Linked DNA regions of Archangium violaceum. Each later gene encodes a partner of the first gene's protein in a complex. Links are inferred from orthologs where the notes say so. Each region holds a gene or a part of one and is shown in the gene's direction. Other genes may lie near its edges.

The links.
Region 2: the proteins of JRI60_RS16655 (region 1) and dnaN are in contact, whole or in part, in a solved structure (PDB 1OK7), measured with the Escherichia coli proteins. The link is inferred for Archangium violaceum from one-to-one orthologs.

The regions. Positions count from the first base shown.
Region 1 is NZ_CP069396.1:4,011,055-4,025,569, reverse strand. Bases 1-2,893 are described here. They hold JRI60_RS16655 (DNA polymerase IV), read left to right. Parts: upstream 1-787; coding sequence 788-1,999; downstream 2,000-2,893. Other genes in these bases: pcnB (polynucleotide adenylyltransferase PcnB), read right to left, coding at 2,101-2,893; JRI60_RS16660 (secondary thiamine-phosphate synthase enzyme YjbQ), read right to left, coding at 332-745; JRI60_RS16665 (RluA family pseudouridine synthase), read left to right, coding at 1-319. In the rest of the region: more of pcnB, read right to left, coding at 2,894-3,843; JRI60_RS16645 (NAD-dependent epimerase/dehydratase family protein), read left to right, coding at 3,921-4,940; yjjX (inosine/xanthosine triphosphatase), read left to right, coding at 5,029-5,580; JRI60_RS16635 (hypothetical protein), read right to left, coding at 5,588-5,923; JRI60_RS16630 (4Fe-4S binding protein), read right to left, coding at 5,920-6,336; JRI60_RS16625 (nitrate reductase cytochrome c-type subunit), read right to left, coding at 6,438-7,250; JRI60_RS16620 (molybdopterin-dependent oxidoreductase), read right to left, coding at 7,247-9,667; JRI60_RS16615 (hypothetical protein), read right to left, coding at 9,671-9,916; JRI60_RS16610 (hypothetical protein), read left to right, coding at 10,150-10,749; JRI60_RS16605 (4Fe-4S dicluster domain-containing protein), read left to right, coding at 10,742-11,647; sulfate reduction electron transfer complex DsrMKJOP subunit DsrP, read left to right, coding at 11,651-12,919; JRI60_RS16595 (TIGR02265 family protein), read left to right, coding at 13,025-13,636; JRI60_RS16590 (hypothetical protein), read right to left, coding at 13,661-14,263; JRI60_RS16585 (NAD-dependent epimerase/dehydratase family protein), read right to left, coding at 14,307-14,515. UniProt on the Escherichia coli protein: Poorly processive, error-prone DNA polymerase involved in translesion repair and untargeted mutagenesis. Copies undamaged DNA at stalled replication forks, which arise in vivo from mismatched or misaligned primer ends.
Region 2 is NZ_CP069396.1:12,437,374-12,451,961, reverse strand. Bases 6,478-9,443 are described here. They hold dnaN (DNA polymerase III subunit beta), read left to right. Parts: upstream 6,478-7,390; coding sequence 7,391-8,497; downstream 8,498-9,443. Other genes in these bases: JRI60_RS49715 (acyltransferase family protein), read left to right, coding at 8,526-9,443; JRI60_RS49725 (hypothetical protein), read left to right, coding at 6,704-7,279; JRI60_RS49730 (hypothetical protein), read left to right, coding at 6,478-6,707. Outside these bases: JRI60_RS49750 (sensor histidine kinase), read right to left, coding at 1-1,157; JRI60_RS49745 (hypothetical protein), read right to left, coding at 1,168-3,465; JRI60_RS49740 (invasin domain 3-containing protein), read right to left, coding at 3,481-5,733; JRI60_RS49735 (DUF6748 domain-containing protein), read right to left, coding at 5,809-6,291; more of JRI60_RS49730, read left to right, coding at 6,459-6,477; more of JRI60_RS49715, read left to right, coding at 9,444-9,638; JRI60_RS49710 (sensor histidine kinase), read left to right, coding at 9,663-12,794; JRI60_RS49705 (hypothetical protein), read left to right, coding at 12,944-13,828; JRI60_RS49700 (TetR/AcrR family transcriptional regulator), read right to left, coding at 13,816-14,499. UniProt on the Escherichia coli protein: Confers DNA tethering and processivity to DNA polymerases and other proteins. Acts as a clamp, forming a ring around DNA (a reaction catalyzed by the clamp-loading complex) which diffuses in an ATP-independent manner freely and bidirectionally along dsDNA.

The DNA.
Region 1 (14,515 bases):
CCGGGTGCTGGAGCGCGCGGGGGAGTACAGCCTGGTGGAGGTCCGAATCTCCACGGGGGTGCTGCACCAGGTGCGAGCGCATCTGGCGGCGGTGGGAGCGCCCATCGTGGGAGACACGCTGTACGGAGGGCGAGAGGAAGCCAGGCTGGGCCGCTTCTTCCTGCACGCGAAGGCACTGGGGCTGACGCACCCGGTGACGAAGCAGCGGGTGCGAGTGGAAAGCCCCCTGCCCCGGGAGCTCCTCGAGGTGCTCGAGCACCACTCCCTCCCTCTCCCTTCGGGAGAGGGTCGGGGTGAGGGTACCCGAGCCCCGGGATGAACCCCGAGGGCCCTACTCGCCCATGACCTTGATGACAAGGCGCTTGCGGCGCTGACCATCGAACTCGGCGTAGAACACCTGCTGCCAGGGCCCGAGATCCAACTTCCCGGCGGTGACAGGGAGGATGACCTGGTGGTGGATGAGGAGGGACTTGAGGTGGGCGTCCCCGTTGTCCTCGCCGGTGCGGTGGTGGCGGTAGTCGGGCCCCTGGGGAGCGAGGTGCTGCAACCACTCCCAGATGTCCTCGTGGAGACCGGACTCGTCATCATTGACGAAGACACCGGCGGTGATGTGCATGGCGGAGACGAGCACCATGCCTTCCTGGATGCCACTCTTGCGAACGAGCTCGGCGACGGTGTCGGTGATGCGGACGAGCTCACGGCGTTCGCGGGTGTGGACGGAGAGGTATTCGGTGAGGGTCTTCATGAGGAGTGAGCGTCAGAGGGGTCCACTACAGTGAGTGCAGCGATGCGAGCCATCATCCACGTGGACATGGACGCCTTCTATGCGTCGGTGGAGCAGCGGGACAACCCGGAGCTGCGGGGCAAGCCGTTGATTGTCGGCGGGGACGCACGGCGCGGGGTGGTGGTGGCGGCATCGTACGAGGTGCGCAAGTACGGGGTGCGCAGCGCGATGCCGATGGCGCGGGCGATGAAGATGGCACCGGGCGCGCTGGTGGTGAAGCCGCGATTCAGCGCGTACAGCGAGGCGAGCGAGCAGGTGTTCTCCATCTTCGAGCGATACACGCCGCTGGTGGAGCCGCTGTCGCTGGACGAGGCCTTCCTGGACGTGACGGCCTCGGTGGGGCTGTTCGGAGCGCCGGCGGACATGGCGAGGCGGATCCGCAAGGAGATCGCGGCGGAGACGGGCCTGCCGGCATCGGCGGGGATCGCCGCGGTGAAGTTCGTGGCGAAGATCGCCTCGGACGTGGCGAAGCCGAACGGCCAGCGGGAGGTGCGGGCGGAGGAGACGGTGGCGTTCCTGGCGGGGCTGCCGGTGGGGAGGCTGTGGGGGGTGGGGCCAAAGACGGAGGAGGCGCTCAAGCGCGAGGGGCTGGAGACGATCGGCGACGTGGCGAAGCGGGACGCGGCGTGGATGGAGGCGAGGTGGGGCGCGAGCGGGCGTCACCTGTGGGACCTGGCACACGGGATCGATCCGCGGGAGGTGATACCGGACCGCGAGGCGAAGAGCGTGGGAGCGGAGGACACGTTCGACGAGGATCTGACGGGGATGGAGGAGCTGAGCCCGCACATCCACTCGCAAGCGCTGCGGGTGGGCCGCCGGCTGCGACGGGCGGGCGTGAAGGGACGGGTGGTGCAGCTCAAGCTGAAGTTCGCGGACTTCACGCTCATCACCCGACGAATCACCCTGCCCTCACCGACGGATGACGGGCAGACGCTCTACCGGGTGGCGAGGGAGCTGCTGGAGAAGGCGCACGAGGACAAGCCGGTGAGACTGACCGGGGTGTCCATGCAGGAGTTGGGGACGGAGGAACAGCCGAGACAACTCGGGCTCTTCACGGAGCCGGAGAAACCGAAGCGGAGCGACAAGCTGAACGCGGCGCTGGACAAGATCGCGGAGCGCTTCGGGGCTAAAGCGGTGATGACGGCGGACATCGCGGGGAACGACGAAGCGGAACCGGACCCAGAACGTCCCCGCAAACCGAAGCGTCCCAACTAAACCCTCTCCCACCGGGAGAGGGGACGGGGGTGAGGGTACGCGGGCCCCAGGTTGAACCCGTGTATGCCCCCTCTCCCCCTGGGAGAGGGCTGGGGTGAGGGTCAGCCCTCGTCGGACTCGGAATCCGTCTCGGACCCGGCGCCGAAATCGTCGCCAGAATCATCACCCGACTCAGCACCCAGCTCGGACTCCTCGTCGACCTCGCCAGCGTCTCCTGAGTCACCCGAGTCCTGCTCAACAACCGTTCCGGAGGAGGAGGAGGCCTCGGCCCCACCCGGCGAAGAGGAAGAACCGCTCTCCCCTGCCCCGGCCTTGCGACCACTGCGGCGGCGGCGGCGGCGGCGCTTGCGGGGGGCCTCGCCGCCCTCGGTGGAGCCCTCGGAGGGCTTGAGGGGAGGTAGCTCGCCACGCTTCCACGCCTCGAGCACGTCGCGGTGCTGGCCGGTGGCCTGGACGGAGATCTCGAAGACGATGAGCGCGTCGTTGAACAGCGGATGGCGGCGGAAGGCACCGGTGCGGCGGCGACGCTCGCCGGAGAGTGTCCGCTGGGCGATGAGGAGCAACCGGCAGCGCTCGGCGATGCGGCGAGGCAGACGCGCGGTCTGGACGAACTCGGCGAGCAGATCCTCGATGGCCTGGGCCACGGAGGGGCGGCCGGCGGGGTCCTGGCTCTCGACGATGGGCGAGGCCTGAGCGATGGGCACCAGCAGGGCGGCGAGCAGGATGGCGTCATCCAGCGGCTCGCCGGAGGACACGCGCCGGTCGAGCGCCTCGACGTAGGCGTAGAAGGTGTCCCGGCCGCGGCGGCCATGCTGCTTGAAGTAGGCGGCCACGGGCGGGAGCAGGACCTTGAGCGCGTCCAGCGCGGCGAGCAGCTTCAGGCAGGGGGCGGCCACGCCGCCGCGGATGAGGCGGAAGGTCTCCTCCAGGAGGCGGGCGGGGGCGCAGCGAGGCAGGTCCTCGACGGCACCTTCCATGGCGGCGTAGGTGCGCGACTCGATGTCCAGGCCCAGCTTGGCGGAGAAGCGCACGGCACGGAGGATGCGGACCGGATCCTCGCGCATGCGGATCTCCGGGTCGCCGATGGTGCGGATGTAGCGCTCGTCGAGGTCACGCCGACCACGCACGTAGTCAATCACCCGGCCCTCGGCGACGTCGTAGAAGAGGCCGTTCATGGTGAAGTCACGGCGCCGGGCGTCCTGCTCCGCGGTGCCGAAGACGTTGTCGTGGGTGATGAGGAGATCCTGGGACTCCTCGGTCTCGGAGCCCTCCTCCTCGCCGTTCTCGGAGCCGTTCTCGGGATTGGAGGCGTCGAGCTCGGTGGGGTTGGCGCGGAAGGTGGAGACCTCGATGATCTTCCCGCCCTTGAAGTAGATGTGAGCGAGCCGGAAGCGCCGGCCGATGAGGCGGCAGTTGCGGAAGATGGCGCGCACCTCGCCGGGGTGGGCGCTGGTGGCGATGTCGAAGTCCTTGGGCGTGCGGCCCAGGAGCAGATCTCTCACGCAGCCCCCCACGAGGTAGGCCTGGTGGCCATGGGAGTGGAGGCGGTGGATGACCTTGAGGGCATCCGGATCGAGCTTGTCGGGGTCGATCTCGGGGGGAGGGCCGGAGGGGGAGGGGTGGGAGAAGAGCTCGGAGTTGGACTCGGAGAGGGTGTCCTGGGGAAGTGTCTCCAGCAGGGCGGACATGGGGGATTGGGTCTCCTCCGCGGGCTCGGGGACCGGCAACATCTCGAGGGAGTCCAGGGACTCGGCCTCGGAGACAGCAACCTCGCGCGCGTCATCGGGCGCAGGCTGGAGCGTGGGTCCGCCGACAGGCGGTGTGTCAGTGGAGTCTCGCGTCATCTCGCGGTTGACGCCCCGTGGGGGGGCGAATCTAAGGGGTACGACCTATAGCGCATCCTCCCGGGAGGGAGTAGCACATGAAGACATTGTTGACGGGAGGAACAGGGTTGGTGGGGGCCAACCTGGCCCACCTGCTGTGTGGGCAGGGGGAGCGCCCCCGTCTGCTCGTCCGGGAGCGCAGCGACCGGAGGGGTCTGCGCGGGCTGAGCTACGACGAGGTGCTCGGCGACGTGCTGGACACGGAGTCGTTGCGGGGGGCGATGAAGGGGGTGGGGCGGGTCTACCACGTGGCGGGCATCGTCCGGTTCGATCCCTTTACTCGGGAGGACGTCTCCCGCCTTAACACCCAGGGGACGCGAAACGTTCTGGATGCGGCGCGGGCGGCGGGTGTACGGCGGGTCGTACTGGTGTCGAGCGTGGCGGCGGTGGGCCATGGGACGCTGGCCGAGCCGGCGACCGAGGAGACGCTCTACAACTACGAGGGGGACAACCCGTATCACGAGTCCAAGCGGGAGGCGGAGCGCCTGGCATTGGAGGCCTCGGGGCCGACGCTGGAGGTGCTGGCGGGCAATCCGGGCTTCGTCCTCGGCCCGTACGATGTGAGGCCGTCCACGGGGGAGCTGCTGCGGGTGGTGGCGAAGGGAATCGTCCGGGTGTACCCGAGCGGCGGCATCAACGTGGTGAACGCGCAGGACGTGGCACGGGGGCTCCAACTCATCATGGAAAAGGGCCGCCCGGGGGAGCGCTACATCCTGGGTGGGGAGAACCTGACCTTCCGCGAATTCCTGACTGTCTGCGCGGAAGAGGCGGGGGTGCCAGCACCGGCGGTGCCACTACCGGACGGGGTGGTGAAGGCGGTGGGACGGTTCGGAGACGTGGTGGGACGCCTGTCCCCGGACCTCTTCCAGCACATGAACACGGCCTTCCTGCAGGCGCTGCCATTACCTGCGTACCAGTCCTCGGGGAAGGCGATGAGGGAACTCGGCTACCGACCGCGACCTGTGAGGCTCGGTATCCGGGAAGCACTGCGCTGGTTCCAGGAAGAAGGAATGCTCCCAAGAGACCAACCCCTGACGCCCCGAGGAGTGCTGGGTTGAGCCCGTGTATGTCCCCTCTCCCCCTGGGAGAGGGCTAGGGTGAGGGTATCCGTCCCCCTGTTCCACCCTCAGGAGAACACTGAGCCCCATGTCCTTCATCATCGCCATTGGCTCGACGAACCCGGCCAAGACGACGGCCGCGCAAACCATCTGTGAGAGGGCCTTCCCTGGGTGCACGTTGGTGCCGATCGAGGTGCCCAGCGGAGTGCCGGAACAACCCATCGGACCGGACCAGACATCAACGGGGGCGCGCAACCGGGCACGAGCAGCGCTCGGGGCGGTCGAGGGAGCACGGATGGGAATGGGGTTGGAGGGGGGCGTGGACCCGGACGGGAGCCTCATCAACTGCGTGGCCGTGGTGGAGGCCGGAGGCCGGGAGAACCTCACCTGGGGCGTGCGCTTTCCCCTTCCTCCGGTCGCGGTGGCCCGGGTGCTGCGCGGTGAGGAACTGGGGCCGGTGATGGACCAGGTGTCTGGCCGCAACGAGAGCAAGAAGAAACTGGGGGCGGTGGGCATCCTGACCAACGGGCTCTTCACGCGGGCCGAGATGTGGCAGGGCCCGCTGGCGTGCGCGCTGATGCCCTTCCTGCATCCGGAGCTCTACGCGGCACCCGCGACAGACGAGGCCTCCGGGGCCTGAAACCGCCCTACCCCGTCAGCCGGTGCTGGATGCGGATGAGCCGGACGCCCTTGGGCGTGCGCATGAGGGTGTCCCACCAGTTCGCCCCGTCGTACCAGTAGCGGATCTGCACACCGAGCACCCGCGCCTCGCGGAGAGCGGCCAGGGCCTCGTCGAGCGGAACGGACTTCTCGGAGGCCATGGCGAGGGCCCCGCCCTTGAGGAGCACCTCGCTCACCACGGTGCAGCGCTGGATGTCACGGAAGAGCTGCTCCAGTGTCTCCGCATCGAGGATCGCATCCTGCAACTGGGGGAGAGACGGGTCCTCGGGGGCGGCGTTCGCGAGGCGGAGACCAGCTGTCATGAAGTGGGGACCCGCGGTGCGGAGGGAAGGAACTCGAAGGCGTTGAGCGGAGCCGGGCACACCTGGACGCAGAGGCCGCACCCGTTGCATCGCTCTTCCACGACGCGAGGGCGGCCCAGCTCGACGGCGAGGGCGCCCTCGACGGGACAGCGCTCGGAGCAGGTGCTGCAGAACGAGCCCTGCCAGGCGAGGCAGAACCGAGGCCGAACCCGGACGGTCATCCCGGGAACGGGAGCCCCCGCGGCCGGCGCGAGCGGAGCCATCTCGATGCGGCTGACACCCTCTTGGGGAACGGCGAGCCCCTCGCGGAGGGAGAAGACGGGGAGACTCGTCCCGGTCGCCTCACCCGACAGCGCACGGGAGGAATAGAACGCCTCGAGCGAAAAGCCCGCTCCCGGCGCGGGCTCGGACACGGCGGGCGAGGGAGCACGAACAGGCTCTGGAGAAGACGCAGGCGCCTCCTTCTTCCGAAGGAACCCGAGGAGCGCACGGCGGCTGATTTCAGTTCGAGCGCTCAAGGCCTGGCCTCCATCGCCACGCCACCGGGTGGCTGTCCGGGAGCCCCCGCGCCCGAGTCCTCCGGGAGGCGCTGGTCGAGCAGTGCGGAGGACCCATGGCACTGCTGACAGTTCTGCCGTTCCGGGTGCGAGGTCCGCAGCCCGGGGAGACCCCTGGGGCCGTGGCAGCTCGTGCAGTCGGTCCGCATGAGCGTGGGGTGAGGCAGGGTCGGTGGAGCCCCCTGCCAGGCTCGAGCGCCCTTCTCTCCCGAGACCAGTCCGACGAAACCATTCCCCGGGACGTCCTTGTACTGCGCCAGGGGGCGGGGCGACTCCCCCACCACGTGGCACTGCGTGCAGCTCTGGTACGGCGGGTGGCTGATCTTCGGAGCCACGCGGGTGCCCAGCTTCATCCCCTCGCCATGGCAGGCCAGACAGCCGGGGACTTCGCGCTGGTCGATCTCATGAGGAATCGTGGGAGGCGCGCCGTCATAGGCGCGGTGGGTCTTCCGCTGGGCCACGGCCTCGGCGCGCATCTCGGGGGTGGCCACGGGCAGGGGCTTCACCGGAAAGTCCGCCTCCGCCAGCGAGGCGATGGCGCCCTCATACATGCGCGCGTTGTCACCGCGCCGCTGCTCGCGAAGCTCGCTGTAGCTCGGAGCGCGCTCGGCGCGTTGCGCGTGCGGATCGGAGGCCGCCGGACGCTCGGGCATCTCCGGGGCGCGCAGGCCCGCGAAGTACCCGGTGGCCGCGAGCGCCACCGCCACGGCGGCTCCCACCTGGAGCCAGCGGGCCCCGAGCCCACCCGACTGTTCGCCCGCGGCGCTCATTTCTGCTTCTCCGCGACCCGCTCACGCCGGCGCACACGGGCCGCGCACTTCTTGTAGTCGGGCTGTTTGGAGAACGGGTCGTGCGCGTCGAGCGTGAGCTCGTTGATGAGCAGCCGCTCGTCGAAGAAGGGGACGAAGAGCGAGCCCTCGACGGGCTCTCCACGGCCGCCGAGCCACACGGGCAGGTCGAGCTTTCCGCGGCGGGTCTCCACCGTCACCAGGTCCCCGTTGTCCACGCCGAGCTTCCGGGCATCGGCGCGGTTCATCTCCACGTACGCCTGGGGCATGGCGCGCCGGAGCTGCGGAATGCGCATGGTCACCGAGCCGGTGTGCCAGTGCTCGATGACGCGGCCGGTGCACAGCCAGAAGGGGTACTCGGAGTCGGGGGACTCGGGAGGAGGCTCGTAGGGCTGGAACCAGATCTGCGCGCGGTCGTCGTGCGAGGTCGAGTGGTAGAACTGGATGTCGCGGCCCTTCTTCACGTACGGGTCGTCGAAGCCGGAGAAGCGGAAGCGCGTCTCGCGCCAGCTGCCGTCCGGCTGCTGCACCACGGGCCAGCGCAGGCCGCGTGCCTTCACGTACTCCTGATAGGGCGCCAGGTCCTTGTGCTTGATGCGGGTCGTCTTCCGGTACTCCTCGAAGAGGTGCTCGTCGACGTTGACGTCGTAGTAGTGCGACCACTCCCAGATGGGCACGGACCTGCCGTCCTTGCCCTTCACGTCGAAGAGGAAGCGGCCGTCCTTGTCCTTCATGCCGGCGAAGCCGAGCTCGAGCAGCCGGTGGGCCACGGAGATGAGCTGCCAGCCGTCATCGCGGGCCTGACCGGGGGGCTGGACGAGCTTGAACCACTGCTGGGTGCGGCGCTCCGAGTTGCCGACCATGCCATTCTTCTCCACCCACATGGCGGAGGGCAGCACGAGGTCGGCGATGCGCGTGGTGGCGGTCGGGTAGACGTCCGAGACGATGAGGAACTTGTCCGCGAGCTTGCGGCTGGGGTCCACCAGCTTGTGCGTATTGGGGAGGCTCTGGGCGGGGTTGGTGACCTGGACCCAGACGGTGTGGACATCGCCGCCCTGCTCGGTGGGCGTGGAGAAGCGCTTCCACATCTCCACGGTGTGGTAGCCGATCTTCTCGGAGACGCGGCCGGCGGGGACGTTCCAGATCTCCTCCATCTGGGCGCGGTGCTCGGCCTTGGCCACCACGCGGCCGCCGGGGAGCGCGTGGGAGAGCGTGCCCACCTCGCGCACGGTGCCGCAGGCGGAGGGCTGACCGGTGAGACTGGTGGGTGCATCCCCGGGCTTGCCGAAGTGCCCGCTGAGCAGGTGGAGCCCGTGGAGCAGGCTGTTCATGGCCGTGCCCTGGGTGTGCTGGTTCGGCCCCATGCACCACAGGCTGGTGATGCGGACGTCCCTGCGGCCGAACAGCCCGGCCAGCATCCGCAGGTCCTTCTGGGACACGCCCGAGAGCTGCTCCACCTTCTCGGGGGTATAGGGCTTCAGCAGCTCGCGGTACTCCTCGAAGGAGATGGCCTTGCCCTCGAGGGTGGGCGGGGTGCTGGAGGCGCGGAAGGCGCAGTTGGCCTCGACGAAGGCCTTGTCGTAGGTGCCGTTCTCCACCAGCAGGTGGGCGATGCCACAGGCGATCGCCAGGTCCGAGTTCGGCTTGAAGCGCAGGGAGTGGTCGGCGAACCCGCTGGTGCGCGTCTTGCGCGTGCCGATGTCGATGAGGGTGACCTTCTCGCCGCGCGAGCGCCGGTCGATGACGCGCGAGAAGAGGACCGGGTGCATCTCCGCGGGGTTGTTGCCCCAGGTGATGAGCACGTCGCAGGCGTCGAGGTCGTCATAGCAACCGGCGGGCTCGTCCACGCCGTAGGTGGCGAGGAAGCCCGTCACCGCCGAGGCCATGCACAGACGCGCGTTGGCGTCGATATTGTGCGTGCCCAGGCCGGCCTTGACGAACTTCGAGGCGGCATAGCCCTCGGGGATGGTCCACTGGCCGCTGCCGTAGAGGGCGAAGCCCTTGGGGTCCTTCAGCACGCGGCGGGCGATGATGTCGATCGCCTCTTCCCAGCTGATGGGCACCTGCTTGTCGCCCTTGCGCAGCAGCGGCGTCGTGAGCCTGTCCTGCCCGTAGAGAGCGAGCCCCACGTGGTAGCCCTTCACGCACAGCAGGCCCTTGTTCACCGGAGCCTTCTGGTCGCCCGCGATGGCCACCACCTTGCCGTTCTGCACGCCCACCTGGACGTGGCAGCCGGTGCCGCAGAAGCGGCAGGGCGCCTTGTTCCACTGCACGTCACCGCCTTGACGGGCGGTGCTCGGCGGCTCCACGGCCGCCCTGTCCTGGCCATATGCCAGACGGCTCGCGGCCAGCGTCGCCGCCGTCATGGCCGAACCCTTCAGGAAGTCCCGGCGATCCATGGCTCAGCGCTCCTCCTCGGAGAAATCCACCATCACCACGTCCACGAAGCTCACGCCCACCAACTCCCTCAGGGACTCGGCGAGCTCCTCACCTTCGTAGGGGCTGGCGGTCTCGGTCACCACCGGCAGCCATCGCCCCTCCACGGGCGGGCCCAGGGTGATGCGCGGGTCGCGAGCGAGCTCTGAAAGCGCGAGCGCCCTCGACTCGGGCGACGCATCGAGGGTGAGCACCAGGCTACTGATGGGCATACAGGCTCCGTCCATGGGGACACGGCCCCCAGGAGCAAGAGGCGGACCACCCCGGCGTGCCCCTCATCCCACGGGTGCGCGCGCAAAGCCTGCGCTTAAAGTTGTTCGAACGATGCAGGTTTTTCGCGGGCGAGCGGGATGCCCATCCCGAGTTCCCAGCGGAACACAGGGGCGGAGCGTGATGGCACGGACGCTGCTTTGCGCTGGCCTCCGTGGAGAACCACCTCTACAGAATGATGCGCCCGGCGCTCGTCGCCTCGCTGCTCGCCCTGGGCGGCTGCGGGAGGGCTCAGCCCGTGAGCTTCCAGCCGCCACCGGGAGCACCGACGGGCAGGGAAACCCTCCACCAACCGGCGAAGCTCACCTCCGTCGAGAGCGACCAGAAGGACGCGCTGGGCCGGCCGCTTCGCGTGTCGTGCGAGAGCTGCCACTCGCTGCGTGAGACGAAGCCCATGCCCTCGCGGCCCGAGGAGCTGAAGGAGTTCCACCAGGGCCTGCGGTTCCGCCATGGGGAGCTCGCCTGCACCTCGTGCCACCAGGCCCAGCAGCCGCGCACGCTGCACCTGGCCACGGGCGAGCCGCTGCCGATGACGGAGGTGGTGACGCTGTGCGCGCAGTGCCACGGCCCGCAGTACCGGGACTTCAAGGCGGGGGCGCACGGGGGGATGACGGGGTACTGGGACCTGTCACGGGGAGACCGCACGAGGAACAACTGCGTGAGCTGCCACGACCCGCACACGCCGAAGTACGCGGGCGCGCATCCGGTGATGCCTCCGCGCAACCCGCCCGCCCACGGCGAGCCGGACACGAAAGAGGCGACAGGCCATGAGTGACACCGTCTCCCGCCGCACCGTGATGAAGGGTGTCGGGGCCACGCTGGGGGCCGCGGCCTTCGCGCACGCGATGGCACCGCTCACCGAGTGGACGCAGGACCTGAGCGTCGATCAGTTCCTGCAGAAGCACTACAAGGAGCTGACGCGTGACGAGCTGACGCGGGTGCTCGTCCACCTGAAGGAGGAGACGAAGCGGAAGTACGGCCGCGACGTGGACATCCAGGCGTTGCCGCCGCAGGAGGGCGTGTCGTTCGCGTACGCGCTCAACCTGAGCATCTGCATCGGTTGCCGGAAGTGCGCCGAGGCGTGCCACCAGGAGAACAACCACGACCGGCGCACGGGGAACTCGTACATCCGGGTGCTGGAGATGGAGCAGGGCAGCCTGGACCTGGAGCACGGGAACGCGAACTACGACCACCCGGTGCCGGCCGAGGGGAAGTACTACCTGCCGGTGCAGTGCCACCAGTGCGACAACGCGCCGTGCGTGAAGGTGTGCCCGGTGCAGGCCACGTGGAAGGAGCCGGACGGCATCGTGGTGGTGGACTACAACTGGTGCATCGGCTGCCGGTACTGCGAGGCGGCGTGCCCCTACCACGCGCGGCGCTTCAACTGGGCGAAGCCGGAGATTCCTCCCGAGGAGATCAACCCGGACCAGGGATACCTCTCCAACCGGATCCGCCCGCAGGGGGTGGTGGAGAAGTGCACCTTCTGTCTGCACCGCACGCGAGCGGGGCGGCTGCCGGCGTGCCTGGAGGCGTGCCCCACGGGGGCGCGGGTGTTCGGCAACCTGTTGGATCCGAAGAGCCCCATCCGCTGGGTGCTCGAGAACAAGCGCGTCTTCGTGCTCAAGGAGGAGCTCGGGACGCGGCCACGCTTCTTCTACTTCTTCGACAAGTGAGCCATGGCTGCTTCCCGTCACCTGCTCGACTACCCGCGGTTCCTCGGCCGGCTGCTCTGGATGAGCACGGATGGGAGCTGGCGCTTCTACACGTGGATGACGGTGCTCTCGGCGATCGCCCTGGTGGGCGCCAACGCCTATGCGCACCAGCTGGCCGAGGGCATGGCGCTCACGGGGATGAGCGACCACGTGTCCTGGGGCCTGTACATCGCCAACTTCACCTTCGGGGTGGGGTTGGCGGCGGGCGCGGTGATGATGGTCATCCCCGCGTACCTGTACCACGACCATGAGATGCACGACGTCACGCTGATTGGCGAGCTGCTCGCGGTGGCGGCGATCTTCGTGTGCCTGCTGTTCATCGTGGTGGACATGGGGCACCCCGAGCGGGCGTGGCACCTGATACCGGGGATTGGGCGGTTCAACTGGCCCATCTCGATGCTCACCTGGGACGTGGTGGTGCTGAACGGCTACCTGCTCATCAACCTGCACATCTGCGGCTATCTCATCTACATGCGCTTCCTGGGGCGCAAGCCGCGCAAGCAGTGGTACCTGCCGTTCGTCTTCCTCTCCATCTTCTGGGCCATCAGCATCCACAGCGTGACGGCGTTCCTCTACAGCGGGCTGGGAGGCAGGCCGTTCTGGAACTCGGCGCTGCTGGCGCCGCGGTTCATCGCGTCGGCGTTCATCACGGGCCCGGCGTTCGTCATCGTGCTGCTGCAGGCCATCCGCCGCTTCACGGGGCTGCCCATCGGCGAGGGGCCGCTGCGCACGCTGATGTCGGTGATGCGGGTGACGGTGCTGCTCAACCTGTTCATGCTGGGCTCGGAGCTGTTCACGGCCTTCTACACGGGTGGGACGCACGCCACGGCGGTGCGCTACCTGTTCTTCGGTTCACACGGGCACCACGCGCTGGTGCCGTGGATCTGGACGGCGGTGGCGCTCAACATCGCCTCGGCGGTGGTGGTGCACCTGCCGGCCACGCGGCGTCACGTGTGGCTGCTCAACCTGGCGTGCGCGCTGGCGTTCGCGGGTGTCTGGATCGAAAAGGGAATGGGCCTCATCATTCCCGGCTTCGTCCCGAGCACCCTGCACGAGCTGGTGGAGTACGTGCCCACCGTCACCGAATGGAAGATTACAGCGGGAATATGGGCCTTCGGGCTGATGGTGCTGACAGTGGCGGTGAAGGTGGCACTGCCAGTGCTGAGCGGCCAGCTCGCGGCCTCGCACGCCGGGCACGGCGAAGAGAACCCGGAAGCGAAGCAGGCCACATAAGCCCGTACAACCCCCTTGTCATGAACGGGTGGCCACTGGATCCTCCCCCATGCGGAATGGCGCTCTTCCCAGGAGGGGCGACAGACTCGCGACAAGGGGGAGGCCATGGGGGATGACACGGGCAGCTCGCACTCTCTCGGCTCCGAGGAGGAGCTGCGGCGACGGCTGACCTACGTGACACCCGCGGACACCACGCGCGGCATCTTCCTCAACAGTGTGCTGGAGGTGGTACGCCAACTGGGGGACGAGGCCACGGTGCGGCACTGTCTGGACGAAAGTGGGGAGACGCGCTTCGTGGCGCTCTTCAACTATCCGGTCAGCACCCTGCTGCGCATGTCCTATGCCGGTGCGCGGCGCCTGAGCAACGACAGCCGGAACTTCGAAGAGGTGATGCGACAGATGGGCTATCTGTCGGCCAGGAGCTTCGCCACCACCTCCATGGGACAGATCATGCTTCGGCAGATTCTCGGGCAGCCCCGGCGGCTGCTCGAGAATCTGCCGGCGGCCTACCGGATGACCACGAACGTGGGAACGTGCAAGGTGAGGTGGACGGGGCACACCAGCGCCGTCATCCTCATCACGCGCGACATCCTCCCCTACCCCTACATGGAGGGCTCGCTTCAGGGCACGTTCGAGGTCACGGCGATACGAGGACTGACGGTGCGCGCGCATCCGCTCGAGTCGCTCGACACCGAGTACGAGCTCTCCTGGGGATGACGACGCCCCTCGCGCCCAGGGGGCTCAGGAGGCCACGACGGTGGGCGGCGTGGTGCTGGTGAAGAAGTCCGGGTAGGTGGCGGTGTAGTTGGAGCCGCCGCCGGTCTCGCCCGGGATGGTGCCGCTCTTGGTGCCACGGACCTCCAGGGTGGTGCCATCGGACAGGATGGACAGCTCCCCACCGTACACGTAGCCCGCGTAGCCGGGGTTCATCGCGCCGAGGCCCGTGGTGCGCACGATGGACAGCGTGTCCGGCGCCACGTGGTCGACGTACACGACGACGGCGGCGGAGCCGCTCGGCGTCCCCTTGTACGTGAAGCTGGCGGCAACCCCGAGGTCATTGGCCGCGAGTGACAGCGAGGGGCTGTTGTACGTGGTGCCGATCACCACGCTCCCGCCGCCCCAGGCACACGTGGACGAGGCCACCCGGTTGACGCGGACCTCGTACTGGGGAGGGAAGGTGCCCGGCTTCTGCTGGGACGAGACGTAGAAGGTGCAGCCCCGCGACACGCCCGAGGTCAGCGCGGCGGAGCTCGTGGCGAGCGGCTCCTCCTGGGTGTCGGGCGCACCACAGGCCGACAGCGCGAGGACGGCGACAAGAGAGGCAACGGGTTTCAGGATCCGCATACGGTCACTCCCGGGGCTGCGAGGGAGGAGTGACGCTAGAACATCAGCGCAATTCCGGCAGCCGTGCCTTGAGCGAGGGCAGCACCACCCGGTCGTCCATCATGCGCTGATCGAACACGAAGCTCTCCGTGGGCTCCACGTGCCACCGGCCGCCGTACCGCGCGTTGAGGGCGCGGACGATCTCGAAATAGGACCACCGCTCGTTCGCGTCGAGCATGTAGAGCCCCGGCTCCGCCCACGCGAGCGCCAGCA
Region 2 (14,588 bases), 8.4 Mb from region 1 along the record:
TGCAGCTCCCGGGTGCGCTCCTCCACCTGGTTCTGCAGTTGCTCGTTGAAGCCCAGCAGCTCGCGGTGCGCCACCTCCAGCGCATGGCCCATGTCATTGAAGGTGCGGGCCAGGTCTCCCAGCTCGTCCCGGCGCGACAGGGAGATGCGGTGGCCGAGGTTGCCCCGGGCGAGCTCCCGCGCGCCCCCGGCCAGCCGGGCGATGGGGCGTGCCATGGCCCGGGCCAGCAGCAAGGCCAGCACCAGCACGCCCACCAGCGTCAGTCCGAGCACCCCGAAGGTGTTGCGCGCCAGTGCATGCAACGGCGCGAGCGCCGCCTCGCGCGGACGGGCCACCACCGCCACCCAGTCCAGCTCGGGCACCGGGCTGTAGGCCGCCAGCCACGTGCGGCCCTCCTCCTCGTAATCCGCCTGCCCCGTCCGCTGGGCGCCCGGTGCTCCCGGCAGCCTCGCGGCGAACGCCTCGCGGCGGCGCTCGCGCTCCGGGTCTCCGCTCAGCAGCAGCCGGCCCTCTCCATCCAACAGGAAGACGCGCTCGCTCCCCTCCCCACTGGCGGTGAGCCGTTGGGCGAGCTCCTTCAGGCCCAGCTCGGCGGCCAGCCCTCCCGCGCCTCCCCGGGGTCCGAGCGCCACCACCACCACCGCGGGCCGCTGGCGCACGGCGGTGAGGTAGGGCGCGGAGATGGCGTACGCGCGGCCCGCGGGCACCCGGGAGAGCAGCTCCGCGGCCCGGCGCCGGAAGTCCTCCACCTCCTCGGCGGCCACGGTGTCATGGCGGCGGAACTGCGGCTCCTGCCGCGCGAAGGCCTCCAGGTCGTCCACGAAGACGGAGGCCGTCATCCGCCCCTGTCCATCGAAGAGCCCCACCAGGGCGATGCCGTCCCGCCGCAGGAAGACGCGGGCGAGGAACTCCTGGGCCTCGGCGGGCCCGAGCTTCTCCGGGTCCAGATGCAGCAGGGCGCTCCCGAGCTCCGTGGCGAGCGAGAGGACATAGGTGGAGGCGTGCTCGGCCTCGGCCCGCGCGCTGCGCCGGTACTGTTCGGCGACGGCCTCCCCGAGTGCCCGCTCCGCGTCGCGCCAGGCCAGCAGTCCCATGGCGAGCGTGGGCACCGCGGCGGTGGCGATGAGCAGCAGCAGCAGCCGGGAGCGGATTCTCATGGGCGCGGGCTCATGGGCAGCTCGTCTGCAGGTTGAGGCACGTCGTCGTCGACTTGTTGGCGTCCACGGTGTCGGTGGCGGTGAGCTGCAGGCAGGAGTTGGGCGCGCGGCCCGTCACTCCCTCGAGCACCACGTTGGACTCGGTGAGGGTGCCCGCGCTGAAGGCGCGCGTGGTGGTGGGGTTGATGGTGCCGAACGGCGCCAGCGTGAGCCGGGCCGTTCCCGTGTAGTCGGGGACGAAGTTGTTCCACTTGTCCACGGCGGTCAGGGTGAGCCTCCACCGGTCCCCGTCGGCGATGCAGACGGGTTTCTGGAACAGGTAGCCGGCGAAGTCACTCGGCGACACGGCGAAGCCGCCGACCTGCTGTCCCTTGAGGGTGTTCGTGATGTTGCTGACGAGCACCCGCGTGCTGGGAGTGGCCTGCCAGAGGGTGACCATCACGTCGGCCCTGCCCTGGAAGCCGGACAAGGAGGTGGGCGAGAAGAGGTGCGCGTGGACACCATCGGCGCCGAGCTGCAGGTCGTGCACGTCCCGGGTGAGGTTGCCGTAGGTGTCCACCGCGCGGATGCGCACCGCGAAGGCTTTGTCCGCCCTCTGGGGACTGGTCGTGTCCTCCACCACGAAGCGCTGCGTGGGGCCCGGGAGCACGGCGAAGTTCCCGGTGGTGGCGCTCAGCGCTCCGGGTGCGTCGGGCGTGCCCTCGGTGAGGGTGAGGCGGGTCTCGTCCAGGGCGGAGGTGATCGTCACCGGCAGGGTGATGGCTCCCCTGAAGTCGCCGCTGGTGGTGGGGCTCAGCGCGCCCTCGGGGACACCCGAGGCGGAGAGCGTCACGGACAGGGGCGTCTCCGCGCGGTTGCCATAGCGGTCCAGCGCCTCGAGCAGGAGGGAGAAGGGCCTGCCGGCCTGCTGGGGGCCCTCCACGGTGGACACCGCCAGGCGCACGGGCATGCCGGGGCGGATGGAGAGCTCCGCGGAGGCGCCACGCACGGTGGGCGCGTTGGGGTCCGTCGCCATCACGGACACCATCTGCACCCGGGTGAAGCTGGCGGTGAAGGAGGCCCTGCCCGCCTCGAGCCCGACGCTGTTGGGATGGAAGTCCGGGTCGGCGGGGAAGGCCTCCAGCAGCACCGTGCCCTGGAAGGACGTGGGATTGCCCCAGTCGTCCTGGGCCTGGACGGTGAAGCGCTCGGGGATGCCCGCCTGCAGGGGCCCGGTGCCGGCGCGCAGCACCTCGAAGTGGCGGGTGGGCCCGGGCTCCACCCGGAGGTTCACCCGGTCCGACTCGAGCGGGGTGAGCGTGTCGCGGTTGAGCGCCTTGGCCGTCAGCCACACCTCGGCCGAGCTGTGCGTGTCGAGGTAGAGGATGGGCAGCCGGCCCCGCGAGCCCTGGAGGATGAAGGAGAGCGCGGGGTGGTACGGGTCCCCCTGGTTGACGGCCAGGCCTCCCGCGGGCGAGGAGGTGCTCAGCTCCAGCAGGATGCCCGTGGCCGGGAGCGAGGCCGGGCCACCGCTGTCGTCCAGCACATCCACGGCGAGCACCGCCGGCTCTCCGGCCCTCAGCGGCCAGGAGGGCACGCGGGTGTAGCGCACCGCCGTTGGCGGGCCCAGCCGCCCCACCGCCACCGTCTGGGCGATGGAGGGCAGGCCCTGACTGCTGGACTCCAGCGTGTGATAGCCGGGCGTGGAGTCCTGGTAGTAGAGATCCAGCCCCCACTCGCCCGGCGCGAGCGTCACCTCCAGCTCCGGCTGGGCCTCCTCCTCCCCGCCGAGCCGGGCGAAGCGGCCGGTGTAGGAGTCGCTCGAGATGCGCAGCGTGCGCTGAGTGGAGGTGGGGGCGGGCTGGCCCGCGGGGTCCCTCAGCTCGAGGCGGATGGGCTCCGTCCACTCGCCGGGGTGCGCCGAGCGCATCGACGTGACGAAGACGAGGCGGTGCACGTCCCGGTCGATGACCTCGAGGGCCTCGGGCAGGGTGAAGGAGCGGCCCTGGGCGTCGGTGACGGTGATGTCGTGGCGGCCCGGGGGCAGGGTGGCGGGCGCGGTGGCCTCCAGCGTGTCGCGGGAGCGCAGGCGCACGGCGTAGGCGAGCTCGGGGCCGATGCGCACCTCGAAGCGGTTCTCCACCGAGGGCGGTGCGTCGGAGCCCAGGTCCACCGCGAGGTCCGTCGTGAACGAGCCGGAGAGCAGCAGGCGCTCGGGCGAGCCGAACAGCGTCTGGTCCGGGGACACCTTGTCGAGGCGGGGCGCGTCCTGGCGGGAGGCGCAGGACAGCACGCAGACCAGCATGAGGCAGAGGGCGGGGGAGCGCATGCGAGCCTCCTTTCTTCAGAGGGGGTAGCGGTAGCCGAGCGAGGCGGAGAGTCCTCCGATGGGGCCGCGGAAGGCACCTTCCTCGGGGAGCCGGGCCAGTCCATAGCGGGCCTGGAGCACGAGCTCTCCAGGGCCGAGCGAGTGTGTCAGTCCGAGCCGCAGGTGGCCCCCCAGCACCGCGGAGAGCTGGCGCTGGCTGCCCTCCTCCAGGGAGAGGGTCCAGTTGATCTGCACGAAGTGCGCGTCGAGCCCGGCGCCGGCGTAGGCGGACAGGGTATGGGTGAGGGGCTGGAGCCAGCGCGCGCCGACGGACACGGTGGTGGTGAGGGCGCTCGCGTCCAGGTCGAAGGGCTCGTGCAGTGGGGTCTCTCCCTGAAGGGAGAAGCGTCCCCAGGCCACCTGCAGGGAGGCACTGGCGGCGAGCCGCTCGCCGAGCGCGTAGGGGCGCAGGTCGCCCTCCAGCTCCAGCGAGGGCTGGACGAGCCGGGCGAAGTTGCTCTGCGCGCCGAGTCGCACGGTGAGGGCCCGGGGCGTGCGCGAAGCGAGGGTGAGCCGGGCATCGCCTCGCGCCTCCCCCGCCGCGGCGAGGACGGTGGCCAGGCCGCCCTCGCACCGGGTGGGCGCGTGGAAGCGGGAGACGAACTCGCCGCCCCCGAGGGAGGCCACGCGCTCGAAGTACCCGTGCTCGGCCTGGGTGCCCGCGGCGCTCAGGGTGATGGGCACGCCGTCCAGCGGGTTGCCGTGGGAGTCCTGGACGAGCAGGTGCACCTGCGCGCTGTCGAGGCCATCGCAGCGCACCTCGCGCTCCTCGGTGCGCACGCGCAGGCGGGCGGGGGCGCCGGGGACGAGGCGCACGGAGGTGCTGGCGCTCGCGTTCTCCCACCGGGCCTGGACGAGGGCCTCGCCGGACTGGTGGCCGGAGACGAGCTCCACGGTGGCCCGGCCCTCGCGCGTCCTCACGGAGGAGGGCACCAGGCCGAGCGTGGTGGAGAGGGAGACCACCGTCCCATCCGGAGCCAGGGCGCCCCTGGTGTCGCGGGCGGTGAGCTGGAGCACGAGCCGCGTCACGCCGTCCGCGGGCAGCTCGCGGGCGTTCGTCTCCAGGGTGAGGCGCGGGGGAGGGCGCAGCGTCAGGGCGAGGGTGGCCGGAGGCACGCCGTCCAGCCGCGCGACGAGCTGCTCCTCTCCCCCGCCGACGGGAGCGCGGTAGCGCGCGAGGTAGGTGCCATCTCCACGGTCCTGCAGGGGCGCCACCTCTCCGCGCGTGGCCTGGAGCCGGAGGGGCTGACCGGGCAACCCTCGTCCCTGCCCGTCCTGGACGCGCACGGTGATGTCGGTGCCCGAGGCCCCATCCGCCAGCAGCTCGCGTGACGCGGCCTCCAGGGTGAGCGAGGGCTTCACGCCCGCCCGCAGCTCCACGCGCACGGAGGCGGGCTCTCCGTTGCCGGCCTGGGCCGTCAGTACCGCCTCGCCCGGAGTGGCCCGGGGGTGGGGAATGAACGTGCCCACGTGGACGCCCGGGGCCACGCGCCGCGGCTCGAACGAGCCCTCGATGCGCGAGAAGGACGGAGGCGTGTCCAGCGGCTCCCCGCGCCCGTCGATGGAGAAGGCCCACACGCGCACGCCCCGCGCCCCATCCGCCTCGACGGAGGACTCCTCGGCGACGAGGAGCACCACGGGCCTGGAGGAGACGGGGAGGGGCAGGAGGCGCTGCTGCTCGGGCTGGCCGGGCGCGGTGGTCGAGACGGTGGCCTGCGAGTGCGTGGGGGTGAGGAGGACGGGCACCTCGGCCTGTCCGGCGGCGTTGGCGCGGACGGGACCATGGAGGGTGTCGCCGATGCGCACCTCCACGCGGCCGAGTGGAGGCAGTCCGGTGAGCGGGAGCACCTGGCGGCGCTGCACCTCGAGCACCACGGTGGCGTGGGCGCCCGAGGAGGGGGACACGGCGGCGCAGAGGAAGGTGGCGAGGGTGTCGGCGCGGGGCGGGACGAAGGAGGCCTGGAGCGAGTCCGGGGCGGAGCGCCGCGCCGGGGTGACGCGGCCCGCGCTGCACGCGAGGCGCATGTCGGAGGGCAGCCCGGGGCCGGACACGACGAGGGTGGAGCGGGTATCGCGTCCGGAGAGGAGCTGACGGGGCGAGGCCGACAGGCGCGGGGCGTGGGCGGCTCGGGAGGTGTTGGCTCCCAGGAGGCACAGCAGGACCAGTGGCCCGAGGAGCCACCGGTTCCCGCGATCGACCTGGGGTGTGACGTCCACTCGCCACGTCATCCCGGAAACATCCTCTGACCTTGGTGACGACAGGTGGTCAGGATACTCGCTTCCGGGTGGGGAGGGAGGGCCTACTTACTCGATGACCCGGGTGACGCGCAGCACGGTGGCGTCGCCGGCGGGGCCCGCCTTGGGGACGGTGACCACCGTGGCCTCGACCTTGAGGCCGGTGGGCGTGTGGGTGGCCTCCATGAGGCTGGCGCTCCGCTCCGCGTTGAAGCCGAGCGCGGCGAGGTCGACGTCGGTGATCTGGAGCCCGTCCTCGTTGGGCCGGTCCGCCCGGGTGGCGATGAAGGTGGGGCAGGGCGCGGCCATGCAGCGCACGCCGCTGTCCTTCACGATGTAGACGACGGGGGTGCCCGCGTTGGCGGCGGCGGCGGTGCCGCCCGAGGGCGGCTCACTCGGGGGCGGCTCTCCCGTGGGGTTGGTGGAGGGGGTGGCCCTCTCGGTGGGGGTGCCACCGGACTCGGCGGGGCGGGACTCGGGGGTGTTGCGGCTGCAGCCGACGAGCAGGCTGAAGGCGAGGGCGGCGGCGACGAGGGGCTGACGCAGGGTCATGATTCGAGGCTCCAGGAAGGGACGCGGCAGTCTCGCCGCCTCCCGGGATGGATACCATTTCCCGACGAAGCCGGAGCCCGGGTTATTCGTGGGTGGGCTCAGGGTACGGGGATGTAGGCGGTTGGCGCGACATGGCGGCCCGCGGGGGGATCGCTATTCTGGATGGCATGGACCGGGATACGGATCGTCGGCGGCGCGAGCGCTATTTCGAGTTGCTACGCGCGCAGTCGCCGGCGGACCGGTTGCGCAAGGCGGGGATGTTGACGCAGGCGGTGCGGCAATTGGCGGAGGCGGGCATCCGGCAGAGCTTTCCCCAGGCGGACTCCACCGAGGTGAAGGTACGGCTGACCGTGCGCCTGTATGGCCGGGAGGTCGCACGCCGTCTCTTTGGCTCCCATCCGGCGCTGCTCCCGTGAGCGACCCCGACGTCATCCGCGTCGCCCTGGCGTGTGCGGAGGCCTTCGAGAAGGCCCAGGTGGGCTACTTCCTGGGGGGGAGCCTGGCGAGCTCGCTTCAAGGAGAGCCCCGGGCGACCAACGACATCGACTTCGTGGTGGATCTCCGGCTGCCGCAGTTGGAGCCCCTGGTGCGGGCCCTGGGTGAGGACTTCGACGTCGATGCGGAGTCGCTGCGGGAGGCGATTGTCCGGCGTGGCTCCTGGAACATCTTCCACCTGCCCTCGGTGACCAAGGTGGACCTCTTCCTGCTGGGGACGGGCGCGTTCGACGTGAGCGAGTTCTCGCGCCGCCGCCGGGTGGTGCTCACGGCGGAGGGCGGGGGGCTCTTCATCAAGAGTCCAGAGGACTCCGTGGTGCGCAAGCTGCTCTGGTTCCGCGAGGGTGGTGAGTCCTCTAGCACCCAGTGGCGGGACATCATCCAGATCCTTCGCCTGGCGGCGGGAGGTCTGGATATGTCCTACATCCATTCCTGGACGAAGAGTCTGGGGCTGGAGGGGTTGCTCGCCCGAGCGCTGAACGAGTCGGCATGACCGGAGAAGTCAGGTTCGTTGACGACCTGGGGTTCCCGGGCTACATCCGCCTCGGGCGGCCAGAGGGCCGCCGTTCTTTCCTGTTCCCCCTGGTTCTTCAAGGACCCCGAGATGGAATTCCGCATCGCCGCTGACGAGCTGAAGAGAGCCCTCAACCGCGCCCAGGGCGTCGTGGAGCGCAAGACGACGATGCCCATCCTGGCCAACGTGCTCGTCTCCGCGAGCAAGTCGGGGGTGACCGTCACGGCGTTCGATCTGGAGATCGGCATCGTCTCGGAGCACCCGGCCGAGGTCATGAAGACGGGCGCCGTCACGCTCAGCGCCAAGTACGTCTTCGACATCGTCCAGAACCTGCCGGACGCCCAGGTCACGCTCAAGAAGCTGGCCAACAACTACGTGGAGATCTCCTCCGGCTCGGCGCACTTCAAGATCGTCGGCACCGCCCCCGAGGAGTACCCGAAGCTGCCGCGCGAGGAGAACGCGCCGCTGGTGCAGGTGACGGGCAACACCCTGCTGGAGATGATCAAGAAGACGCAGTTCGCCATCTCCACGGACGAGACGCGCTACATCCTCAACGGCGTCTACTTCGAGCCGCAGGCGGGCGGCAAGGTGCGCATGGTGGCCACGGACGGCCACCGCCTCTCGCTCATCGAGCGCGAGCTGCAGGGCGACTTCAAGCTCAAGGGCGGCGTCATCATCCCGCGCAAGGGTTTGCTGGAGCTCAAGCGGCTGCTGGACGAGGCGCCGGATGCGGAGTGCCACCTGGGGTTCGCGGAGAACTCGGCGCTCTTCAAGAAGACGGGCCTGACGATGGTGATGCGGCTCATCGACGGCCAGTTCCCCGAGTACCAGCGCGTCATCCCCAAGGAGGGGGAGAAGGCGGTGCTGGTGCCCAAGACGCGGCTGCTCGAGGGCCTCAAGCGCATCGCGCTGCTGAGCGCCGACAAGAGCTACGCGGTGCGCATCGGCCTGGCGGAGAACCAGCTGCTCATCACCGCCAACAACCCGGACCTGGGCGAGGCCAAGGACGCGCTGGACATCGCGTACCGGGGCGCGGCCATCACCATCGGCTTCAACGCGCGCTACCTGATCGACGTGCTGACCGTGACGGACACGGAAGAGGTCGCCTTCGAGCTGGGTGACGAGCACAGCCCCGGCGTGCTGCACGCCCCGGGTGATCGCAGCTTCACGGCCGTGGTCATGCCGATGCGCGTCTGAGCCCGGCGGTCTCTCCCGTAGTCGAGTCATGTCGTCCTCCCAGACTCCCAGCGCGCCGGCGCCGAGCCCCCGGAACACGGGCCTGGACCGTGCGCGCGCCGTGGCCGTCATCGCCATGGTGATGGGCCACACGCTGGACGCGGTGCTCTCGGAGCAGGCGCGCGACGGCGTGGGGGTGATCGCCTACTGGTCCATGCGGGCCGTGACGGCGCCCCTGTTCCTCTTCGTGGCGGGGTGGGCCTTCGCCACCACCGTGCAGCGCACGGGCGCGCACGGCGCGAGCGTGCTGCGCCGGTACGTGCCCCGCGTGGCGCTGCTGCTTGGCTGGGGCTACCTGTTGCGTTGGCCCGGGTGGGGATTGCCGGCGCTGTTCGCCGGGGACCCCGGGGTGTGGAGGCACTTCCTCGCCTTCGATGCGTTGCACGGGGTGGCGGGGGCGTTGCTGCTGGGCGCCGGAGTGCTGGCGCTGCTGCCCGGCCGGACGGCGCGGATGGTGACGCTGCTGGGGCTCGCGGTGCTCTTCCCCCTGGTGAGCCCGGGGTTGCGCGCGGCGGTGGCGGCGGGCGGGTGGCCGCTGGCGCTGGAGCAGGCGCTGGTGGCCAGGACGTCCAACTTCCCGCTCTTCCCGTGGGCCTCCTACTTCTTCGTGGGCGGCCTCACCGGCCTGGCGCTCGCGGGGGTGAAGCGCGTCCCCCACTGGCTGTGCCTGATGGGCACGGGCACGGCGATGCTCGCGCTGATGGCGCTGTGGGGGGGAGATCCCAAGGTGAGCGACCCGACGCTGGTGCTATGGCGCGTGGGGTTGCTGTCCGTGGTGGCCGGGCTGGCCATGCTGCTGCCCTCGCGGCTCGACGGGATGATGGGCCCGGTGGGGCGCGCCTCCCTCTGGGTCTACGTCGTGCACCTGCCCATCGCCTACGGCTGGTCCACCTTCCAGGGCCTCGCCAGCCGGTTGGGGCATTCGCAGGACGTGCTGCCCGCGCTGGGCCTGGCGCTGTCGGTGCTGGCGGTGTCGTTGTTCATCGCACTGCCGGCGAAGAGGCTCTACGGCCGCTGGCGCCGCAAGGGCGGCACGCCGGAGCTGGCCGCCCGCGCGGTTGCCTCGGCGGCGGTTCTGCCGGAGCCGCCCGTCTCGGGATGATGGTAGGCTGGCCGCACGGCTGACATGACTTCGTATCGCATCGCCATGTTCGTGACCGCGGGCCTCGTCGCCTTGTGGGCGGGACGCGAGGCGCATGGCGGAGAGCCGCCGGGGCGCATCGGGTTCCGCAACTACGGCACGGATGCCGGCCTCGAGAACCACGACATCTCCTGGGTCGTCCAGGATCGCGAAGGCTTCGTGTGGGCCTGTGCCTCGGACGCCGTGTACCGCTTCGACGGCGCGCGCTTCGAGCGCTTCGGGCTGCAGGCCGGCCTGCCGTCGACGAGCGTGAGGGACATGACCCTCGACGCCGAGGGCCGGCTGCTCCTGGTGACGGTAGAGGGCGTCGTCCACTGGGACGGGGGCCGCTTCGCCGCCGTGCCGCTGCCGGGTGTCCCCTCTCCGGCCCTGAGTCTCCGCCTGGACCCCGGGAAGCGGATGTGGGTGGGGACCGAACAGGGCCTGTATGTGGAGGCGGGGCCGGGGCGCTTCCTCCCGGCGCCCGGGTGGCCCGGCGGACCGGCCCGTGTCCTCTGGATGGATGCCTCGGGCACGCTCCAGGTGGCCTCGGAAGGTCGCGTGCTGGGGCTCGATGCGCAGGCGCGGTGGTGGATCCGCGACCTCCCCGGGTTCATGCGCTCCGGTTCCGCGCTCGTGCGCGATGGGCTGGGCCGCCTGTGGCTGGGCGGTGACGGGTGGCTGGCCATGCAGCCCCGGGAGGGCGCACCCTTCGAGGACCGCTCCTCGCTCATCCGGGGGATGATGGGCGCGGGACGCAGGCTGCGCGTGGGGCATCGGGGACAGCTCCTGGTGCCGAACTATCGCGGCCTGCTCGTGGTGGAGGGTGAGCAGGCGGGGCTCCTCCGGTTGAGCCTCACGGAGCGGGCGGCGCGGATGCAGGACGTCCTGGAGGACCAGGAGGGAACGCTCTGGGTCGCCAGCCTGGGCGTGTCCCGCTCCCTGGGCCGTGGCCTGTGGTCCGTGCACGACGCCAACACCGGGCTCCCGTCGAGCATGATCTGGGGACTGACCCGCGGTCCCGATGGGACGCTGTGGGTGGGCACCGACAAGGGGCTCGCGCGTGGAATGGGGGGAGAGTGGAAGTCCATCCCCGGGCTGGAGGGCTACTCCCTCAAGGCGGTGAGCGTGGACCGGGAGGGCGCGGTGTGGACCGCGGGCAACCCGGCCGGGCTCCACCGCTACGAGCCCTGGAGCGGACGGCTGCGGACGTTCGGCGAGGCCGACGGCTTCCGGGCCAACTACACCTTCGACCTGGTCTGGGATGCGGATGGCTCCCTATGGGTGGCCACCTCCATGGGTCTGGTGAGAGGGGTGCGCACCGGCGAGACGTGGACCTTCTCGACGGTGCTGACCTCCACCCGGCAGCCGGCCTTCTGGGGCGTGGATCGGGATGGGGCCGGGCGGGTGTGGACCTCGGGGGATGGGCTCCACGTGCGCGAGGGCGGTGTGTTCCGGCGGCTGGGCACCGCCGAGGGGCTGCGGGATGACCGCCTGCGCTTCCTCCTGGTGCGGCGCGACGGCCGGGTGTGCGTGTCCTACGCGGAGCCGCTGGGCCTGAGCTGCTTCGGCTACCAGGACGGGCGCTTGGTGGAGGGCTTCCATCTGGACCGGAGCACGGGGCTGCACACGGGGGTCGTCTACCAGATTGGCGAGGACGCGGCGGGCCGGCTCTGGGCGGGGACGGGGGCGGGCATCCACGTCGTGGCGGAGGATGGAGGCGTCGAGCACTTCGGTGCGAGCGGGGGGGCTCCGGGCGACGACTTCAGCGGCAACTCCTTCCTGGCCGACGCCGACGGGACGGTGTGGGTGGGGACCTCGAATGGGCTCGGCCGTTTCGAGGGGGCCCGCTACACGGGCCCCGCCACGCCCCCGCGCGTGGTGCTGCTGGACACCACCCTGGGCTCGCGCACCTTCGCCCGGCCTCCGGCGGAGGGGCTCGAGACCGCTCACGACGAGGCGACGCTGGAGGTCCGGTTCGCCGACCTGGGCTCCATCGACGAGAGCAACGTGGAGCACGAGGTGCGCCTGGTGGGGCTGGACGACTGGCACGTCGCCCCGGGGCGCTCGGTGCGCTACAGCGCGTTGTCACCGGGCGGCTACCGCCTGGAGGTGCGCGCACGTAGCGGCGGGGGAGAATGGGGGCCCCTGGCCGGGCTCTCCCTGGTGGTGCACGCGCCGTGGTGGGCGTCCTGGTGGGCGAGGAGCCTGGGGGTGCTGCTGCTGGGGGCCGTCGTTGCGGGCGTGGTGCGCTGGAGGGGCCTGCGGCTGCAGCGCAGGAACGCCGAGCTGGTGCGTCTGGTGGAGGCCCGCACCGCCGAGCTCGACCGGGCGCGCGAGAAGATGGTGCAGGCGGAGAAGCTGTCGGCCATGGGGCAGCTGCTGGCGCGGCTCTCGCACGAAATCAACAACCCGCTCACGGCCATCCACAACAACCTGCCGCCGGTGCGCGAGTACTTCGAGCAGCTGTCCGAGGTGCTGCGGTGTTGCCGCGAGCTGCTCGCCGCCCACCCCGAGGGGGCCCGGGAGCTCGAGCGGCTGTGGCTGGAGAAGGAGCTCGACTTCGTGCTCCAGGACACGCCCGAGGCGCTGGAGGCGATGCGGTACGCCACCGAGCGCATCCGCTCCACGCAGGCGGACCTGGGGGCCTTCCTGCGCGGCGAGCGCCCGCGCCTGGAGTCCGGCGACCTCAACGAGGTGGTGAACGAGACGGTGGAGCTGCTCCGGCGCTCCCTGCCGCCCGGCGCGCGGCTGGAGGTGCGGTGCGGCGAGCTGCCCCGGTTCCTCCTTCACAAGGGCCAGCTGGGCCAGGTGGTGCTCAACCTGCTGCGCAATGCCCTGGATGCCGTGGGGGAGCAGGGCGAGGTGTGGGTGAGCACGGGCGTGCGGGATGGCATGGCCGAGCTCGTGGTGTCCGATGATGGCCCGGGCATCCCTCCGGAGCTGCGGGCGCGCATCTTCGAGCCCTTCTTCACCACGAAGGACGTGGGGAAGGGCTCGGGGTTGGGGCTGGCCATCTGCCGGCAGCTCGTCACGGAGAACCACGGGGGCACGCTCGAGCTGGATGCCTCCGTGGCGCGGGGCGCCTGCTTCCGGGTACGGCTGCCGCTCGTCCAGGACGGGCGCGAGGCCGCCTGACGGGTACACCGGCCGACCTCTCCCCACTCCTTGGGTTGATTGATTTCCAGGTCAATCCCGCGAAGTCATGAATTCGTCACTTGCCACGCGTAAATGGGGTACTTACCTACCGGTCAGTAACCTTTCCCCTTCCGCTCCGAGGACGCGTCATGACCGATGCGCTGATTCCTTCCGCACGCCCTGGTTTGTATGGCCTGGTGGCCGACTTCCCGCGAGAGGACCTCCTGCTCTCCTACCGGGAGTTCCTCGAGCGCCGCAACGGCACCATGGACTTCACCCGGGGCTTCTCCCGGCGCGAGGAGTGGATGCGCGAGGCGGCCACCTGGGATGCGCGGTACGAGGGGCCGGTGGATGGCGAGGCCTTCAACCGGGCCTACGAGAGCTTCGACGCGGTCAAGGAGCTGTCCCCGCCGCTGGTGGCGCTGCTGACGTTCGTGAAGGCGAACGCGGGCGAGGCCTACGGCGTGGAGGTGGTCAACCGCGTGCGCGGCAAGCGCCATCAGGACTCGCCGGACACCTTCCACCAGCTGGAGCGGACACTGGGCTACGAGGAGACGTACCACACGCGCATCCTCATCGGCGCCACGCGGCACTTCGGCGTGGAGGTGAAGGGCGCGTGGCGGCCACCGCTGCAACTGAAGATGTTGATCGGCACCCTGGCCTACGCGCCGGGCGTCCTCTTCCACCCCGTGCTGCTGGCCTCGGAGGTCGTCGGCGTCTTCGCCTTCCAGTGGATGCTCAAGCGGGTGGGGGAGATCTTCCGGGACCAGCCCGCCGTGCGCGAGTCCATGGAGCGGCGCCTCATCGAAATCCTGGTGGACGAGGTGGGCCACGTCGCCTTCAACCGGATGGCGGTGGGCCCCAAGGGGCTGGCCGTGGCGCGCCGCATGACGGGCGGAGTGCTGCGCGGGGTGGTGGGCAGCACCCCGGAGTACGGGGCGCTCGGGATGGACGAGCACGAGATGCGCAAGCTGGACACCTTCGAGCTGCATCACCTGCCCGCGGAGGTGCTGCGCCGCGCCTACTTCGTCTGACGGCGCGAGGCCGGACGCCCCGCTTTGGGACGCTCGGGACCCGGCTCGGTGAAGAGGTAGCGCTGGATGATGAGCACGACCTCGCTCAGCCACCGGTCTCTCCACTCCGCGTCGTCCGCCTCGGGCCAGGAGCCCACCTTGCGCAGCGCGAACGAGGTGAGCAACAGCGTGCCCACGTGCGCCACCGCGGCCTCGGGGTCCAACTCCGGGCGGACGCGCCCCTCCCGCTGCCCCTGGCGCAGCGCGTCCACCACGAGGCGCAGCCACGGCTCCATGCTCCGATGCAGGCGTGACACCTGCGTGGGGTCTCCGTCGAGGACCTCGCGCAGGATGACGCGCGCGGCGTCCGGCTCGGCGTCGAAGAACTCGCGCAGCTGCCCCATGGCCAGCGTCAGCCGCTCCTCCCCGTGGCCGGAGAAGGCGCCGAGCAGCAGCAACAGGTGCTGGTTGGAGCGCTCGACGATGGAGGAGACGATGGCCTCGTGCAGGGCCTCGCGCGAGGGGTAATGGTAGAGGAGCGCCTGCTTGCTGATGCCCACCGCCTGCGCCACGTCATTGACGGAGATGGCGCCGAAGCCCCGTTGGGCGATGAGGCGGGTGGCCTCCCGGCGGATCCGCTCGCGCAGCTCCGTCGTGGGAGCCCCGCCCGCGCGCGGCTTGCTTGCCTTCACTCTGTCCCCGCTCATGTCTTTGTGCCGCATGGATGGAGCCACCGGTCACTATCCCATGCTCTCGTTCTTCTCCCAGCCCTCATCTTCCA